Regions from separate parts of the Parashewanella sp. 2210YD4-3 genome, predicted to be linked through region 1. Evidence: riboswitches for the same ligand, from Rfam matches in the RefSeq annotation. Region 1 holds a riboswitch; the other holds the start of a gene.
What was found. Region 1 has a riboswitch for thiamine pyrophosphate ahead of thiC (phosphomethylpyrimidine synthase ThiC). Riboswitches for the same ligand answer to the same signal wherever they lie in the genome.

Region 1 (7,636 bases):
CTTCACTAACATTACTATCAGGGAAATTACCCAAAACGTCAGAGCTTATCACGCTTAATAAATTATCGGCACTGCGCTGGCGGTTTAAAGACTTGCTTAAAGAGCCACTTTGACCAATAACTTGGATACGCTCAATTTCACCACTGCCTAATTTAACATTCAAGCTAGTGGTACGATTGTCTTTCACTTCAATCGTTTTAGTTTGAGGAGCCGCACCAAGATAGGTAATGGTGACAGTGTAAGTTCCAGCTTTTAAGCCATTAAAAAAGAATCTGCCATCGCGACCTGCGGTTTGAGTTTGATTAAGTTCTTTTATCGAAACAATGGCTCCAGCCAATGGTTGCTGGCTACTATTGTCACGAATGTTACCTTCAAACTTGCCTGCTGCAACGGCAAAATTGGTCATCCCTGCTGCAATTAATGACAGTGTCAACATGGATAATTTAGTTGGCTTTTTCATTATTTTTCCTATGAGTTCATCTGAGATGTGGCAAAGGTAGGAAATAATGTTTTCATTTTTGTGACCGAAATATTTCGTCTTTGTTTAACTTGTGTTTTAACTCCAGTTTTGGGGTAGGTTTGAGCCAAATTGACTGCTTTGAAACTCTTTGGGTATCTACTTTTGTCTCTAAAAGACTGAGGTGTTTAGTTAAATATGATAATTAGGTGAGCTGATTTGACTGCAAAGCTAACTCGAAGGGTAGTAATAAATACTTAACATCATATGGTTAATTTGATCTTACGTTCAGTAAGGTTTCAAGAAAATGAAATTCGGAGTTAATTCGATCAACTGGAGTTTGTTATCAGTGATCATCGTGGCATTACTTCTTCCCGTTGTACTCATGTTGCAATCTTTACCAATCAAACAGAGCGTCTCTGTCGATTGGTTGGATATTATTACTGAGGGGGCACTATTCGGGGTAAGTTTTTGCTGGCTACTGGTGGTATATAGCGCAAGACCAAAAGGGCGGGTTACCAATCTGCTTCTAATTGGTCTTAGTATTTACATTTTCGGTTGCTACTTAGATATTTTAGACGAAATCTTTATTCGTAATGATTTAGGCGTTGCACTGAATATCATAGAGAAATTACCCACACCTCTTGGGTTAACCATTCTAACCTTTGGCTTATGGCAGTGGCGTCTAGAGCAAAGGGTTATTAATCAACAGTTACATAACCGTGAGCAGTTTATTAGACAGCACCATTTAGTTGATCCTCTCACCCAGCTTAATGACATTCGAGGGTTTGAAGTTCATTTAAAGCACTCTCTTGATAAAGGTTCAAAGTTTGGGTTAGTAATGTTTGATTTAGATAATTTCACAGAATTTAATCAAACCCACGGTATGGCCAATGGTGATAAGTTCCTTAATGAGGTCAGCCATTGGTTAAGTTATCGTTCTCGCAATTGTGATTTAATTTGTCGATACGCGGGGGATAGATTCATCGCAATGATTGATTCGAGTGATGATTATTTTATCCCAGTTTTGGCGCAGGAAATCACGGAGTCATTGAAAGCTCAGAAAATTCAAGTCAGTAGCTCTTGGATGCTTCCGACTGAAATACAATCAGTTAAAAACAACCAATGCTTTGAAGATGAAATCATGTTGTTCCGATTGATTGGTGTTTTAAACCAAAAAATGGAAACCATCAAATTTAGCAATACAGTAGTAAATGAATGGAAGCTGCAATGCTAGAGCCTGCGTTTTACCGTGATAAGTCCCTCAGATGCCAACCACTTGTTGCAAGTATGGTGGCATTGTTTAAACAGAGAGGGATTGCGGCAGACAAACTTCTTAAAGGGACGGGGGTTTTTGTTGCTGATTTGAAGCAAATTGACAAGTTGTTATCCCCACAGCAATTAAACCAATTAATTGAAAATGCCTTAAAACTTTGGAAGGGCGATGATCTATCGTTTTTACTAGGACAATTTTGGTTAGCTGAGCAATCACAAGAGCTTGCATCTGGTCTTATTTCAGCTAGTGATATTCCTCAGGCATTTGTTTTTTGGAATCAATTTAAGTGGCTAACTCATCCTTGGCTACAGATACATTTATTAGAGACGCAAGATTATTGGCATGTCATTTTTAGCCTTGATGTTGGCGCTCATCAACATCAAATTTTTTTTTATGAAAATCTGTTTGCAACCTTTCAGTCAATCTATAAACAGATGACTAAGCAGCAGCTCAAGGCGGTATACAGTTTTCCATACGCACAACCTAAGCAGCTCGCTTATTATCATAAATATTTTGGTCAGGATATAGAATTCTCTGCGCCCGTTTGCAGAATGTCAATTTGTAAAACCGCTCTGCAACCTGTGTATTCTCGAATTAGACACAATTCGTCTACAAGGTTAATTGAGCATAATGTATACAAGGTTTTAAAAGAGCAGCCTTTTCGTAAAGGTCTGCAGGGTTATATACGCAAGCAGTTAAAACAAAACAGAGTTAGCTTAGATGAAATGGCCGAGCAACTATCATTAAGTCCTGCTTCTTTGAAAAGAAGGTTGAAAGAGTACCATACGAGCTACCAAGCTTTGCAGGACGAGGCTCAGTTAATCAATGCCTTGATGGCTTTGTCTCAACATGAACCAAATGATGTAGCCAAGCAATTGGATTATAGAGACAGTAGTAATTTTCGTCGTACTTTTAAACGTTGGACAGGAGAGTTACCAAGCAATTATCGGTTGTGGTTGGCTTAACTCTCGTCTTTCCTGCTCAGGCTTTCACTACCAGAGATGGTACAACTCGGTGAACCATTATTACGGAAATAAACTCGTTCATTCTGGCTTTCTTGTTCAGGATTTTCTAAGGACATATATTGAGAAGCACCTTTCTCGTTTTTATCAAGTAATGCGTGTGATAACGAGGCATATTTAAGATCTTCAGGAACAAGCTTATCTGTTTTAAAGTGTTTCCAATGTGGGATAACTTCTGTAGCAAGGCTATGTTTTATACTTCTACGCAGAAAAAACGGCAATGCTCTATACATTTCATCCCAGTCCTTGTATACGCTTAAGGTTTGAGGGCAACATTTAAGAATCGCTTTAATGGTATCTATCAGTCCGTTTTTAGTTGCAATGACTAAAGGAGTGCCTAAAGGTTTCACCTTAGAGTCGCTCTGGAGAGCTCTAAGCCGAGATGTTTGATCAAATCCTTTAGCCTCTTCGGTTAGACCAAGAAGAGTTGCAATTAACCCTGACTGCTTTCTATCAATTGCATAATGCAATATTGACGTACCATGTCCATTTAAAATAAAGGGGTTCATTCCTTCCTGTAACATTCGATTTAGGGCTTTAGAGCTGCACGGGTAAGCTTTGATAATATTACCAATAAAGTCCATATCATTTATGACTGGAAAAGATAAATCAACACCTTCAGAAACTTTGGCTTCCACATCTTGCCATTTCCTCGTTGCGACAAGAGAGTTAAGGCTCAAAGTAGCTTTTAGCTGACTTTGTAATTGTTTGAATATTGAACATGTGGACGTTTCTTCACTTTGATTTAGATTAAGGGAAAGGATGAACTGTTGCCCTTTAGCATTAAGCATTAACTTATCGCCATATTTCGATTCTACAAAAACCCTGTTGAATTGATATGTTGAAGCACTAACAACAAATGTCGGCTTATAAGTAAGAGCAAGCGGAATCTCAGATATTTCGTTATAAGAAAAAAATTTTAATACATAAGGCCTGATCGTAGGGTCACTTTTATCAACAGTGAGTGCGAAAAATAGAGTTTTACCAGATGGTATCGTCATTGCAACACAGATCGTATCTTCACTGTCTACTAGGGAAAATCTGGTTAACACTTCAGATGTAAAAGTATTATTCAATGCATAAAAATACTTTGCTGGTTTTGCTTGGATTGGCATGTCAGCTGAAGCCATAGGCTCCTCTTGTTAATTGAAAGTATTTATATTTGTGTATTTTATAGAGTATTTTGAATTACTGAAGATAAATGAATAATAATTCACGCAAAAGAGATTTGTCGAATCTCGATAGTTAGAATTGCCATGTGAATTTTTGCCAAACTTCATAATTTTTAACTTCAAAACCAGTTGATAATACATTTAAATTATGAATATACTAATTGCGCTCAAACTTCTGAAGCTTTCAGGTTTTGAGCGCTACCAATAGATATTGGTAAACACTTGTCGGAGTGCCTAAATGGCTGAGATCGCACTTTCCATATTTGGAATAAAAAGCGGGATCCGTTGAACCTGATTGGGTTAAGACCTACGAAGGAAACAAGAAAAATTGAATTAAAGGATTAACATTCACTCTTAATGGGTGTGTATTCTTTACCATTCACTTTTCCAGTCAATACATCAGACCTTATTGGACACCAGACAAGCAAACTCAAAGAATTACAATTATTGTGAGATTGCTTATGAGCACCAACACTCGAAACGAAAGCCTTCATTCAGAAGGTCATTTTGAAAACAGTAACAAACAACCGCAAACTCGTCGTGAACGCCGCGAATATGCAGAGCAGTACATCAACAACTTAAGACCAGAGCAATTTCCCAACTCTGAAAAAATCTATGTAGAAGGTAGCCGACCTGATATTCAAGTCGGTATGCGCCGAATACATCAAACTGATACTATCCTTGGTGGTAGTAAAGAAAACCCGATTACCGAATCAAATCCACCCATTGATGTTTATGATTGTACTGGTCCATATTCAGACTTTAATTATGAAATTAATGTTCATAAGGGATTAAAACAAGTACGAAAAGGCTGGATTGAAGAACGTGGAGATACGGAGTTATTACCAAAAGTATCTTCTCAATATACTCAGCAACGTCTTGCTGATGACGGATTAGATCACATTCGTTTTGAAGATTTACCGACTCCTCGAAGAGCTAAAAAAGGTAAGTGTGTTACCCAAATGCATTATGCCCGCCAAGGCATTATTACGCCTGAGATGGAATACATTGCCATACGTGAAAACATGGGGCGTGCAGAATTAGCAAAAACTGAGCTAGGAAAACGGGATAAAGGCGAGAGCTTTGGTGCCATTATGGAGCCGATTACTCCTGAATTTGTACGTTCAGAAGTGGCTCGTGGTCGTGCTGTAATCCCATCAAACATTAACCACCCTGAAGCTGAACCTATGATCATGGGTCGTAACTTCTTGGTAAAAGTAAACTCCAACATTGGTAATTCAGCGGTAACGTCTTCAATTGAAGAAGAAGTCGAGAAGATGATTTGGTCAGTAAAATGGGGCGCTGATACTCTGATGGATCTGTCAACGGGGCGTTATATTCACGAAACCCGTGAGTGGCTGGTTCGTAACTGTCCTGTACCTGTTGGTACAGTACCCATTTATCAAGCGCTTGAGAAAGTGAACGGTGTTGCCGAAGACCTAACTTGGGAAGTATTTCGCGATACTTTGATTGAACAAGCTGAGCAAGGTGTCGATTACTTTACTATTCACGCCGGCGTATTACTTCGTTACGTACCTATGACGGCTAAACGTGTAACAGGCATTGTTTCTCGTGGTGGTTCTATTATGGCGAAGTGGTGTTTGAGTCATCACAAAGAAAGCTTTTTATATACTCACTGGCGTGAAATTTGTGAAATTTGTGCTGAGTATGATGTTTCACTGTCCATCGGTGACGGTATGCGTCCCGGCTCAATTGCAGATGCCAACGATGAAGCGCAGTTTGCTGAGTTAGAAACCCAAGGTGAGTTGACCAAAATCGCGTGGGAATACGATGTTCAGGTATTCATCGAAGGCCCTGGTCATGTGCCAATGCACAAGATCAAAGAAAACATGGAAAAGCAGCTTAAACATTGTGATGAAGCGCCTTTCTATACACTAGGCTGTCAAGTAACTGATATCGCACCGGGTTATGATCACTTCACTTCTGCAATGGGGGGAGCGCAAATAGCTTGGTATGGTGTGGCAATTCTTTGTTATGTCACACCAAAAGAGCATTTAGGCTTACCGAATAAAGAAGACGTTAAACAGGGGATGATTGCCTACAAGATTGCTGCTCATGCGGCTGACGTTGCAAAAGGGCATCCAACTGCGCAGATCCGTGATAATGCACTTTCTAAAGCACGTTTCGAATTTCGCTGGGAAGATCAAATTAACTTAGCTCTGGATCCTGATACCGCCAAGGCGTATCACGATGAAACGATGCCGCAAGAATCGGCTAAAGTGGCACATTTTTGCTCGATGTGTGGACCTAAGTTCTGCTCAATGAAGATCACTCAGGACGTTCGTGAATATGCTGCATCTTTAGAGTCAGAGGCTAAGAAAGTAGAAGTACAAAACCATCAAAATTATGTAAATGCGGTTGAAGCTGAAGTAATGGCTGGTTTTGAGCAAAAGGCTAAAGAGTTCAATGAATCAGGGGCTGAAGTTTACCACTCTCTTGAGTCAGAAGAAGCGTAGGAGGCACAATGGCTTCTTACAAAAACGAAACTACAGGGTGCATTCCGTGCCCTGTAGTTTGGACCATAGCGGGCTCGGACAGCGGTGGCGGAGCAGGGATTCAAGCGGATTCAGCGACCATTAATGATTTAAACAGTCATGCTTGTACTGTGATCACTTCTGTGACTGCGCAAAGTAGTGTTGCAGTAGATTTAGTTGAACCGGTTTCACAGCAATTGCTACAGCAACAACTGGATACTCTTGATGCTGATTTACCTCCACAAGCCATAAAAATTGGCTTGCTGGTGGACCAACAGCAAATTCTACTCATAGCTAATTGGTTAAAGCAAAAGCGAACTGATTTTCCAGACTTAGTCGTGGTGCTCGATCCTGTTTTAATCGCCAGTAGTGGTGATAGTCTTGCTGAATCGAAAGGCTTAGATTTTGCTCCTTTAAAAGGTTTAATTGATGTAATTACGCCTAATTTTTACGAGTTACAACAGTTATCAGAATGTAGCTTCTCAAATAAAAGAGACATAGTTACCGCCGCTAGCGCATTATCAAGATCTTTATCGTGCAGTGTGTTGGCTAAAGGTGGTGATAACCCTGAGTTTGTGGATAGTAAGCAATCAATGGATTTGCTTGTTTGTCAGCAAATTGAGCATTGCTCGGACAATCATATTAATGCTGAATTTTGGTTTTCCAGTGAGCGTGTAGATACAACAAATAATCATGGCACGGGTTGTACTTTGTCATCCGCCATTGCCGCAATATCTGCACACGGATATACCATCTTAGATGCTGTTGCTATTGCCAAAGCTTATGTGACAAAAGGCTTAACTCAAAGTTATCAATTGGGAAAAGGCCCCGGTATTTTAGCTAGAACAGGTTGGCCAAAAGAGATTGAATATTTTCCAGTAATTACTTCGACTCAATCGGAGCTGGTTGCAACTAAACCTGTAAAAGGTTTCAAGCCGTTAGATATCGAATTAGATGTTTATCCGGTTGTAGGTAATGTTGAGCTGATAGAGGCTTTATTGAAATCTGGCTGCACAACAATTCAATTAAGGCTTAAAGCGGAAGATCTGAACGATAAAGAATCTGAATGGTTAGAAGCTCAAGTTATTAAGGCGATTGAGTTAGGCAATCAATATAAAGTACAAGTGTTCATCAATGATCATTGGCAGCTGGCTCTTAAACATGGCGCTTTTGGTATTCATCTTGGGCAAGAAGATGTGATTGGCGTTGATTTA
Region 2 (7,636 bases), on a different contig from region 1:
TGATTAGTTTCCAAGTAATTTAACATTACATCTAATTCGGTGTAGAGATCGATAAGAGCAATAGTGCGGTAAGGCAACCGTCCGTTACAGGATGTAACGGTCGTGAGTACATGGACGTACGCTTCTGTTGCCGTGCGGACTATTGCTCTTTTACATCAGATCAAACTAGTAATTAAAACTTGATATTAGCGGTTACACCAAATGCACGAGGGTCACCAAAACGAATGTATTGTTTTTTCACCCAATCTTGATCTGGCTCGTTACCAAAGAAGAAACCACGAACACCGTATTGCTTATCAAATAAGTTACGTCCCCAAAGGTAAACGCCCCAGTCATCGGTTTCATAGCCAACTCTTGCATTGAAAATTTGGTAACCTTTTGATTTAGAGTCGTTACTATCAGAATAGAAGAACTTACTTTTACCACTGGTATTCAAGTTAACAAAAATACCATTATCAGCACGATAAGTCGCACCTAAGCTGTTTGTGACTTTAGGAGCGTGCGCAAGCTCACGGCCAGATAAATCGATAACTTTGCCGCGTTTGTCTTTATAGCTGTAATCGCCATAGGTTGCACGTAATAAACCTAAGCTTGCATATAGCTCTAGGTTGTCAGTCGCTTGCCACTTAGCATCAACTTCTAAACCATAGTTGCTTGAGTTACCAGCGTTCTCTGTATAAAGAATGAAACGATCTGGGCGATCTGGATCTTGCTCAGATGCAGAAACTTGCTGATCATGTCTATCCATATAGAACAAAGCGATATTAGTGTTTAAAGTATTTTCCAACCATCGCGATTTAAGACCTAATTCATAGTTATATAACACTTCAGTGTCGAATTGTTTTTTATCTTCAAACCCCTCAGGCAGACTCATGTTAAAACCACCAGCCTTGTAACCTCGAGCAATACGGAAATAAGTGCTGTGCTCATTGGATAAAGTCTTACTTAGCGATACGTGGCCACCCCACATATTTTCTGATGGAGAAAATGTCTCTTTTTTACTATCAGAGTAGTCACTGTTGCGACGTTCAAATCGCAGACCGTTAGACAGGCTGTATCCATTACCCAAATCCGTATCAATTTGTGCAAACACTGCATAATTGCTGGCTTCATAATCAGAGTCGATACTCCCACGGCCACCGTTATAAACATCAAACTGGCTATTATCTTCTTTGAGGTTCATGGCGTAAACACCCACCAACCAATCAGTCGAATCAGCGAAGATCCGGCCCGAATCCTTTGAAGTTAAACGAAATTCTTGCGATATGGTTTTACGGTTACCCGTTTTGTCCCAAATAGCATTGTATTCACATGGTTTATCACCACATTTACGGCTTTCCCAATATTTGGGGTTTGCCCAATCACTATCATAAGCGTGTTGGTGCTTGCTATCTGCAAAAGAGGTAATGGACGTAATGTTAAAACCAGCAGTACCAGTATGGTTTATTTTAAGGCTTGAGCCTGTGGTACGTTGGCTATCTTTACCCGGCTTGTCACTTAAGGTGTTAAAGCCGTTGTTATCAAGTGTCCAAGCGTCATAACCATTGTCGAAGTTGGCATGTAAAACCGTTAAATCTGCGGTGGTATCTTCATTAATCAACCAACGCAGTTTCATGCGGCCTGAGAATTCATCACGCTTGTTAGTATCATCGCGATTCAAGAAAGTGTTATCTCTAAAGCCATTTTGATTGTGTTGCTGAATCGAAACACGATAAAGCACCGAATCAGAAATAGGACCAGAACTAAAACCGCTAAAAGTGCGTAGGTCATCATTACCTAGCGATAGTTCAGCACCATGTTCAAAAACATCACTAGGGTCATTACTTTTTAGATAAATAAGGCCTGCTAATGCATTAGCGCCATAACGAGTACCTTGAGGACCTCTCAACACTTCAACCTGTTGTAAGTCGTACATGCTAGAAACCATGCCCAAGCCAGAAAGATCGATGTCATCAATGACATAACCCACAGATGAGTTTGGCGCACCTTTGTAATCCTCTTGCTCACCTACACCACGGATTTGAAAATAGCGTGGGCGAGAAGTCGCACCTGACCAGTTAAAGTTGGCAATAGAATTAAGCACATCTTCAAAATGTTGATCGCCTTCATCTTCTAACTGCTTGGCATCAATAATGGTTGCGCTTGCGGGCAAAGTAAGTAAATCGTTATTACGAAAGTCTGCAGAGACTTTAATAACTTCGATATCATCATTTGAATTAGTTTTAGCGATTGCTTGTCCACATAAAGTTGTAGATATGATCAATGCAAGCGGAGATAATTTTTGTTTTAAAGCTTGGTTTAACATGGGACCTCAAAAATATTCTGAGATCCGGCATTCGGTAAGCGATGTGAAAGTGCAAGTTTTACGACTACTCTAAATGACATGAGAGTATTCATATCATCTTTTATGGTCAATTAGCTCATTCCTACGCCGGTATAAGCCGGATCAGGTTCTAAGGGTTTAATCTCAGTTTGCAAAGCTCAATCAAGCTTTACAAACACCCCTTGGCGAGGGAAATTATATATGAAAACAAAACAAAAATTGAGACAAATGTTGCAAAAATATGAATAAAAATGGCTTTGTTGGTTTAAATGTGAGCAGTTGTTCGATTTTGATTGAAATGAGAGGTTTGTTTAGTGAAAGCTGCTTTCATAGATTAATCAGAAATCATCAGCGTCACTCCTGCGTATGCAGGAGTCCAGTGACTTTTTTTGATTTTAATAAAGGCTCTGGATACCTGCCTTCGCAGGTATGACACAAAAGCTTATTACAAGTTTTTCCGCCTCAAGAGGCGAGAAAATAAGCCCTAAATGATTAAATTAAAGCTGGAATACCTTTAATCATACCAACGGCAAGCATTGCTGCTAAGCAGATAACGAAAGCCAAAGTAGGGATAACTACACGGTCAGCAAATGAAAGCTGTTTTGGTCTTTCTTTATCACCAATTAATCCATTGTTATCCAAAAGCATGGTTAATGCCCAAGCGAGAACAGGGTTAGCCACAAAAGCTGCAAAAATACATATACCAGCCGCTTGGCTACTTACGCTGTCTTTCACCATTTGCAAGCCCGCTTCAAGTAGCGGTAAGAATACCCCAACAAGCAATGCAATAGACATTACTGGTCGCCAAACCGCTACATCCATTGGGTAACCAAGAATTGCTACCACAATACACAACAGTCCAAGTAAGATCGCACCAGCAGGAATAGGGCGTTTGGCAATCGCCGCAGGGATCATATACGTTCCCCAAGATGAAGTGATATTACCGCCACCGACAGCTGTTCCTACAATTTGGCGCAGTGAACAGGTGGTCATGGTATCGTCAACGTCCATCAACACTTTATCGGTGCCTTTAGGGTAGTTAAGCTCTTGGAAAATGCGGTGCCCCAAGAAATCAGGTGACCACATAGCTACAGCCAAAATGGCAAATGGCAGAGACGCAATAAAGTGTTCAGTATTTGGTAATCCTAACTGCCAACCGGTTTCAGTAGACCCCCACCAATAGACTGGGTTTAAATTAGGTAATCCCGGTGCTGTAACAAATTGTAGATCAAGCCCTGCACCAAGAACAAAAGCGATAACAATAGCGGTTATAGAACAAAGCGGTATCGCAAGCCAGCGTTTTTCAATTTTGGCTAAAAATGCATAAAGCACCACATTGATAAGTAAAATAACAAACGCTACATAAGATAAAGAGTAATCTAAAGCGTGCTTGGCTTGAAGCCCTGCAGACCAATCAAATAAAGAAGTGATCTGCCCTTTAGCCCCCATAAAACCAAGGTAAACGAGAAGCCCGCCGGCAACGCCACTGCTGGTGAGGTTAACGAGTCGAGAGCCCCCCTTAAGCCAGCTAAGTATTAGCCCGAAAACGCCAATCAAAATGGCTAAAGCGAGAGGATGTGCTCCTGCTAGAGCAATAGTACCAATGAGAGGGATCATTGGACCATGGTTACCACCGAGGTTAGCTCTAGGGTTAATAAAGCCCGAACTTAACACGCAAAATAGTAGTGCAGGGATAAGCATTTCAACGCGCATAACTTGAATAGCAAAGTCCGCACCTAGATTAACGTGTGGCCATTTTTCTGTTAATCCAGCAGCCCATGCCGCCATTACCGCTGAATACATTACGGTAATACCAATAGTACCAGCGATGGCCGGAACAAGATCTTCCCATTCAAAGCGGAAATCACGGCCGGGTAAGTTAAGCCCCCAACGGCGAGGCTTCATAATTTTTAGCTCGTTTTCAAGGTAGTCGCTTCTGGTTTCAAACTCAGAAGCAGGTCGATGTAGCTCTTGATAGCTTGCATCGTCCACGTTTTGATTGTTCATTTTATTATCTGACATAAATAGTATTGCTCCCAGAAGTTTAAACTGAGATGTTCTCACATTCGAGAATACATAAAATTAAATTGGTAATACCAATTTACCTGTGACAATAGTAACAAATGAAATGGTGTAGCATCGGTATCGAAATCACAGCTTAAAAGATTGGTTGGAAAAAATTGGGATCTTGCTAACAAAACTGTGAGTTATTAGTTTGATATGGCTTTGTAATAGAGGGGGGGTATGAGGCTTGAGTTGAGATTTAAAATGACATAAAAAAAGCGACTTCAAAGAAGCCGCTTTAGATTATAAGAAAAAGAGTTCTCTTAGAACTTTTGCGTGTAATTTGCTACAAAAGTACGACCGTAGATGTTGTAAAGGCTAGCATCGAAGTCGTTGCTTGAGTCTAAAACAGGATCTCTGTCAGTTAGATTACGAATACCAAAGCTGAACTTACCTTCCCAATCAGTACTATAGTTATAGTTGAAATCCATAGTGGTTTGAGAGCTTAAGTGACCGCTGCTTACACCTTTAACCGTACGCTCATATTGGCTATGAATGTACTTAGTGATTAGAGATGCGCTGTGGTTGTCCATGTTCCAATCAATAGTGAATGCTGCTCTTAGCTTTGGTAAACCGTTACGACCAATCTTATCAACTACTGGACCACTGAAGAACTCTTCTTCTTTATAGTTCAGTACATAACTTTGATCATAAACGAAACCAAACTCACCGAATGAAGTTTCAATATCAGTATATGCAATATTTAAATCGATACCTGAAGTCTTAAGGCCTTCACCGTTTACTAGAGGAGTTTCTGCAGAGTCGATCTTACCATTAGGGTTATCGCCTACACGCTTAAGTTTACCTTGTTTAAGGTTTCCATAACCAACTTCTCGCTCTTGCTCTAGTAATGCATCAAGAGAGATAAATTGGATAGCATTTTTAATATCAAGATTGTAGTACTCTACTTTAGTACTAAGTTGATCAGTAATGCTCCAGATAACACCTAAGTTTACGAAGTCAGATTTTTCTGCTTCTAACTTATCATTCGCTTTACGAGTAACATCGTATTGCTTGGCTTTACACTCGCTTACAGGAGTTTTAGAAGCTTCACAGTAATGGTAATCGGTAGCTGAATCAGAGCTGAAAGAATCTGCTGCATACAAATCAGTTAGAGATGGAGCACGGAAACCTTTACCCCAAGATGCACGAATAACAACATCTTCAAGAGCTTGGTAACGTAGACCTAGCTTTGGTGTAGCTGCTGAACCAAAGTCACTATAGTCATCATAGCGAAGAGCCATGTTGAATTCTAAGTCATCAGTAATTGGAGCAACTGTTTCCATGAATGCAGCAATAACTTCACGATCACCACCTGAACCATTACCAGACGAACCGATTACATCCCCTGCAGCAGTTTGAGCATCTACATCAGCCACATAGTCATATTTAAGTGCTTCAGCACCGAAATACCAACCAATCATGCCGCCGCTTAGGTCAATGGCTTCGAAGTTGATGCCAGCGTTAATGCTGTGGAACTTCATGGTGTCACGTTTTAGAGTATCGTGACGGATTTTGGCAATAACGTCTGCTGAATTGCCTTCTGGACCAAACTTAAACTCACCAGATTCAACTAACTTCTCAACGGTAGGGCGATGTACATAGCCTTTGCCGTAAGCGTTGTTTTCTTGAAGAGTATAGTGATAGTTTACATCCCAACCAAAGTCATCATGCTCGCCAATAATGGCAAGTTGAATGTCAGTGCTGTAGTCAACGGTTTCAGTGTCACGGGTACCAACATCGGTGAAGCGGTAGAATACACGACCGTCAGTTTTGTTTTTCCCGATACCTGTGAACTTACCATCTTCGTCGTAGTTTCTGATGTTAACTGCACCAGCTTTTACACCAAAATGACCTGCAGCAGGCGCAAAGCGACCAAAGGTCTCGTTACGAGCAAATAGGCCTTGACCTTCGAAACGTAGTTCGTCTGTGATTTCATATTCACCACTTACATAACCTGCAGTGTAACTACGAGCAGCGTGGTCAGCGGCTTCTGCGGTATAGTCATAACCACAGATAAAATCGCCACCGCCGTAATCGAATGTGCGGCCGCCATCAACCATTTTAGGGTTGTTACAAGCTTCTAGAGGACGAAATTGACCATCTTTATCTCGGAAGTTTCGAGCATACGCAGAAATACCAGTGGTATCATTAAATTTTTCTGCTTTGTGGCCTGTAGCGCGAGAGTAGAAACGATCGCGTTGGAAAATGATGTCACGGTTTAGATGTTCGAATGAGAAAGAAACATTACCACGCTCACCAGATGCACCACCAACGATGTGTGCTTTCCACTCATCACCACCTTCTTTAATTGGGCGAGTACCAGTAACAGAGAATTCTAGACCTTCAAAATCTTTACGAAGAATAATGTTAACAACACCAGCGATTGCGTCAGAACCATAAATAGCAGATGCGCCATCACTTAGTACTTCAATGCGCTCAATCGCTGCAGTAGGGATCAAGTTCAAGTTTACTGACGTACCACCTAGAGTCGGAGAGCCAGGCATACGCTTACCGTTTAAAAGTACAAGAGTACGATCTGAACCTGCACCGCGTAGGTTGATAGCTGCTTGAGATTGTGCTGAGCTACCAGAGCGCTCTGAGAAAGAACCGAAAGAGTTTAAGTTGCTGCCTCTTAGTAGGTCACTCGCACTTAGAGCACCAGTTTTTTCGATTGCAGCTGCATCGATGGTTGTTACAGGTGAAGAACCTTCTAGATCAGTTCTTTTAATACGTGAACCTGTTACTTCAATACGTTCTACTTTTTCAGAATCTTCTGCAGCGATTACATTTGCAGTAGACAATGTTGCGGATGTTGCACCAGCTATTAACGCGAGGCGTACAGCTTTGGCTAATACAGCATTAGCTTGCATTGTTATTTCTCCCTCAAAAACGAATTATTATTTAATTTTTTAGATTTTAAAATGTAATTTCAGGTTTATTTTGAAATAAAAATCTAATTACATTGACCCGAATATAATCACATTAAATTTTTATCGGCAACACTATGTATACAAAACAAACAATGAGCGTATTTAACAATATTGATAACAAATCATCGGTTGTTAATTATATTTGTTAACATTTGAGTGTGTTTTGAGCTAAATAAGATGGTTGGTAGGTATATATCACAATGAATATTGTGTTTTTGTTATAGTTGTTTTTAGTATGTTTTTTAATTAGGTCTAATATGTTTTTGATATGTTTTATTTGTTTTGATTAAATAAAATTATAATTAATGACTGTTTG

Region 2: another riboswitch for thiamine pyrophosphate. It lies ahead of AC1EU0_RS12225 (TonB-dependent receptor); the one in region 1 lies ahead of thiC (phosphomethylpyrimidine synthase ThiC).

The regions. Positions count from the first base shown of each region.
Region 1 is NZ_JBWQOG010000003.1:63,646-71,281, forward strand. Features, by position in the region: gene AC1EU0_RS05530 (TonB-dependent receptor) at 1-460, opposite strand, end outside; gene AC1EU0_RS05535 (GGDEF domain-containing protein) at 765-1,694, shown strand; gene AC1EU0_RS05540 (helix-turn-helix transcriptional regulator) at 1,688-2,698, shown strand; gene AC1EU0_RS05545 (hypothetical protein) at 2,695-3,885, opposite strand; TPP riboswitch at 4,144-4,262, shown strand; gene thiC (phosphomethylpyrimidine synthase ThiC) at 4,389-6,404, shown strand; gene thiD (bifunctional hydroxymethylpyrimidine kinase/phosphomethylpyrimidine kinase) at 6,413-7,636, shown strand, end outside.
Region 2 is NZ_JBWQOG010000007.1:162,370-170,005, forward strand. Features, by position in the region: gene AC1EU0_RS12220 (hypothetical protein) at 1-1, opposite strand, end outside; gene AC1EU0_RS12225 (TonB-dependent receptor) at 173-2,305, opposite strand; TPP riboswitch at 2,407-2,516, opposite strand; gene AC1EU0_RS12230 (DUF3360 family protein) at 2,816-4,345, opposite strand; gene AC1EU0_RS12235 (TonB-dependent receptor) at 4,651-7,260, opposite strand.